Regions from separate parts of the Mesorhizobium sp. P2_F7 genome, predicted to be linked through region 2. Evidence: riboswitches for the same ligand, from Rfam matches in the RefSeq annotation. Region 2 holds a riboswitch; the other holds the start of a gene.

Region 1 (2,195 bases), on a different contig from region 2:
TGCTGGCTCTGGCCGGGTGGTTTGCGCTCAGCCGCGCCGGCTTCCGGCTCGATCGCCGCGCCGGCATCCTGCTGGCAGCACTTGTGCTTGGCGTGCTGGCGAAATTCACCGTCTTTCCGATCCACGACACCCGCATCTATTTCCCCAACCTTTTGCCGCCCTTCCTGCTGCTGGTGGGTCCGGTCATGGCGCTGTGGGCGTCGGCAAACCTGAATGGAAGGCGGCCCATCGCCTTGCACGCCCTTCCCGGAGATAAGCCATGAGTTCTGTATCCGGTCTGGCGCGCATTGCCCTTTCACTCGGTCTGCCCGCCGGCCTACTCGATCGCGGGCCGGCGCTGCATGGCACGAAATTCCTGGCCAAGGCGGCGCTGAAGGCGCGCTTCAGCGGTGGCGGGCAACCGTTCCAGATGGTCAATGTCGGCGCCTGCGACGGCGCGCTGTTCGACGACGTCACGCCGTGGCTGCATCGCATTCCGCGGGCGCGGGCCGTGCTGGTCGAGCCGATCCCGTACAATCAGAAGCGGCTGCGCGCCAACTATCCCGACACGACCCGATTCATCATCGAGCCGGTTGCGGTGACCAAAACCAAGGGCACGATCACCGTCCACACTTTCGATGCAGCAGCGCTCGAGGCCGGCACGCTGCCGATCGAGTTCATCGGCTGCTCGTCGGTCACCGACACCAATTTGATGTCGGGCAAGAACGCCTGGGGCGAGGCAGACGCCAATTTCAACAAGTTCGCGCCGCACCTCAGGGATATCGAGGTGCCGTCGGAAACGTTGCAGACCCTGCTCGACCGCAACGGCGTCACGCATATCGACGCCTTCCTGGTCGATTGCGAGGGTGCGGACTGGATCGTCTTCGAACAGCTCGACCTCAAGCGCTATCGTCCCGGCATGATCAAGGTCGAGGTCGGCGCACTGCCGGCAGCCGAGATCGGCCAGGTCGTGGTCAAGCTGAAGACCGCAGGCTACCAGGTCGGCTTCCAGGCCGAGGATATCTGGGCTTTCGCCTGAGCCGGCAGAGTCGCTTGACAAAACCACGTTAGCCCGTTCAACTTGACGCATTCACCAGGGGGGTCCCGACAAGGGGCTGAGATACTGCTGGCTTTCGCAGCGCAGTGACCCGTTGAACCTGATCCAGTTCATACTGGCGTAGGGACGGTGCAAGCGCTTTGCGGGATTCCATGCCCGAGGTCCTGTTTCGAACAGGGCGGCCAAGGCGTCTTTTCATCCTTCCGGCACAGAACTGGGTCTCCAATGCACGAGCAAAGGAGCCTCACAATGAATGCCTTTACCCCCGCCGTTTCGACGGGACCGCTGCCTGCCTCCCGCAAGATCCACAAGCCCGGTATCCTCCATCCGCACATCGCGGTGCCGATGCGCGAAATCTCTGTTCATCCGACGGCCGGCGAGCCGCCCGTCACCGTCTACGATCCATCCGGGCCCTATACGGATACGGCTGTCGAAACCAGCATCGAAAAGGGCCTTGCCCGACTTCGGCACGAATGGGTCACGGCGCGTGGCGATGTCGAAGCCTATGACGGCCGCCATGTGCGGCCGGAAGACAACGGATTTGCCGCCGGCGAGCGCCTGACGCCGGAATTTCCGGTTCGCAACCGGCCGCTCAAAGCCACGGCAGGCAAGGCGGTGACCCAGCTTGCCTATGCGCGCGCCGGCATCATCACGCCTGAGATGGAATTCGTTGCCATCCGCGAGAATCTCGGCCGCGAGATGCTGCGCGGCCAGTTGCAGCGCGACGGCGAAAGTTTTGGCGCTGATATCCCCGACTTCGTCACCCCGGAGTTCGTGCGCGACGAGGTGGCGCGCGGACGGGCTATCATTCCCGCCAATATCAACCATCCCGAAAGCGAGCCGATGATCATCGGCCGCAATTTCCTGGTGAAGATCAACGCCAATATCGGCAACTCGGCGGTCACCTCCTCGATGGCCGAAGAGGTGGAGAAGATGGTGTGGGCGATCCGCTGGGGCGCCGACACGGTGATGGACCTTTCGACAGGGCGCAACATTCACAACATCCGCGAATGGATCGTTCGCAATGCGCCGGTGCCGATCGGCACGGTGCCGCTCTATCAGGCGCTCGAAAAGGTCGGCGGCATCGCTGAAGACCTGACCTGGGAGGTTTATCGCGACACGCTGATCGAGCAGGCCGAGCAGGGCGTCGACTATTTTA
Region 2 (2,195 bases):
CGCCGGCTTCACCAGCTTATCAAACGCCGGGTTGAGCGGCTTGTCGGTCTTGCCTGCCGGGAACATCCAGTTGGTCTCGGGAATGACGTCCTGGAATTTCGGCCCGGTCATGAAGGCCAGGAACCTTGCCGCCAGCGGGTTTTTCGCGCCCGTGGTGGTGATGCCGGCGACCTCGATCTGCAGATACTCGCCTTCCTCGAAGGACGCCGCCTGATAGCGCTCGGTGTTCTCGGCCACCATGTGGTAGGCCGGCGACGTCGTGTAGGACAGCACCATGGGCGCCTCACCCTTGGTGAACAGGCCATAGGCCTCGCTCCAGCCCGGCGTCACGGTCAGTACCTTAGGCTTGAGCTTCGCCCATGCCTCCGGCGCCTTGTCGCCATAGACCGACTTGACCCACAGCAGCAGGCCAAGACCCGGCGTCGACGTGCGCGGATCCTGGATGACGATCTTGTCGGCAGCAGCGCCTTCGACCAATTCCTTCAGGCTCTTCGGCGGGGTCTTCAGCTTCTCAGTGTCGTAGACGACGGCGAAATAGCCATAGTCGAAGGGCACGAAAACATCGTCGCTCCAGCCGCCCGGCACGCTGTTTTCAGCCACCGCGCCATGCGGGACAAACAGGCCGGAGGCCTTGGCCTCGGCGGTGAGGTTGGTGTCGAGACCAAGCACGATATCGGCCTTGGTCGAGGCCCCTTCGAGCTTGACGCGGTTGAGCAGCGCGACGCCATCGGCAACCGAGACGAAGTCGACGCTGCAGCCGCATTCGGCCTCGAACTCCTTCTTCACCGCAGGACCCGGGCCCCAGTCGGCGGTGAAACTCTCATAGGTATAGACGGTGAGTTTGTCCTGCGCGGACGCAGGGCTTGCCAAAAGCGAAACAGCAACACCCAGGGCTGGGACAAGACGGGACAAAATCATGCGCATCGGCGCCTCCTTCGTTCGTGTTGAAAGGAATTGAGGCGTCGGTCTGTCCGAAGCGTCTAATCCCTCCGCCGGTACAAACCGGATCAGGTTCAGCGGGTTGGCGAGACTGCCTCTCAGCCGGTCCGCGAAGATCGCGTCCGGCACCCCGTTAGAGCGCCTCGACACATAGGCCCGGCCAAGGTGCCACGCAAGCGGAACTTTGCCGGCGGTGGTGGCTCTCGGCCTTCCGTTTCGCCGGCGGGGCTGGTAAGGGCCACCGGATATGAGCACATTCACCATCCTGCTAGGCGGCGATCTCGTCCGCACGCCGCGGCTCGACCGCCAGGTCGAGGGTTCGCGCATCATCGCCGCCGACGCCGGCATCGGTCATGCCCGGATGCTCGGCCTGATGCCGGAGCTATGGGTGGGCGATTTCGATTCCGTGCCGGCGGACCTGCCCGCCGATCTCGCCGCCGTGCCGCGCCAGATATTTCCGCCGGAAAAGGACAAGACCGACGGCGAACTGGCCATCGCCGCTGCACTGGACCGCGGCGCCACCAGCCTGGTTCTGGCCGGGGCTTTCGGCGGCAAACGCGCCGACCACGCCTTCCTGCATCTGGCGCTCAGCCTGCGTCTGGCCGAGGCCGGCACAAAAGTGCTGTTGACCAGCGGCGCGCAGGAAGGCGTCCCCCTCCTGCCCGGCAAGGCCGGCTTCGACTATGCCGACGGCACGCTGTTTTCGGTGCTCGGCTTCTCCGATCTCTCGGGCCTGACCGTTTCCGGCGCCAAATGGCCGCTCGACCATGTCGAGGTCACCTTCGGCTCGTCGCTGACCATCTCCAACGAAGTGAAAGGCCGGCTCGAAATCGCGCTCGGCCACGGCCGCGCGCTGCTGCTCGCTCACCCCTTCCCCTTGCCTGAAAGCTGATATGGCCCCGCCCCTTCTCAATCTCGACGGGATAAGACTGACCTTCGGCGGCGCACCGTTGCTCGACGGCGCCGAACTCACGGCATCAGCCGGCGACAAGATTGCACTCGTTGGTCGCAACGGTTCCGGCAAGTCGACGCTGCTCAAGATTGCCGCCGGGCTGATCGAGCCGCAGGACGGCGAGGTCTTCCGCCAGCCTTCGGCGACGGTGCGTTATCTCCCGCAAATGCCCGACATGGAGGGCTTTGCCAATGTGCGCGCCTATGTCGAGGCGGGGCTCGGGCCGGCCGACGATCCCTACCGCGCCACCTATCTGATGGAGCATCTCGGCCTTGCCGGCACGGAAAGCCCCAACGACCTCTCC

The links. A riboswitch is a leader RNA that binds a small molecule or an ion and turns the genes downstream of it on or off. The one in region 2 is predicted to bind thiamine pyrophosphate.
Region 1: linked by a shared signal. The riboswitch ahead of thiC (phosphomethylpyrimidine synthase ThiC) and the one ahead of thiB (thiamine ABC transporter substrate binding subunit) in region 2 are both predicted to bind thiamine pyrophosphate.

What each region holds. Positions count from the first base shown of each region.
Region 1 covers NZ_JBFUFA010000005.1:316,105-318,299, reverse strand. The annotation lists gene AC1DZ8_RS20170 (hypothetical protein) at 1-263, shown strand, start outside; gene AC1DZ8_RS20165 (FkbM family methyltransferase) at 260-1,018, shown strand; TPP riboswitch at 1,065-1,181, shown strand; gene thiC (phosphomethylpyrimidine synthase ThiC) at 1,286-2,195, shown strand, end outside.
Region 2 covers NZ_JBFUFA010000002.1:441,882-444,076, reverse strand. The annotation lists gene thiB (thiamine ABC transporter substrate binding subunit) at 1-924, opposite strand, end outside; TPP riboswitch at 968-1,082, opposite strand; gene AC1DZ8_RS07460 (thiamine diphosphokinase) at 1,187-1,831, shown strand; gene AC1DZ8_RS07455 (ABC-F family ATP-binding cassette domain-containing protein) at 1,833-2,195, shown strand, end outside.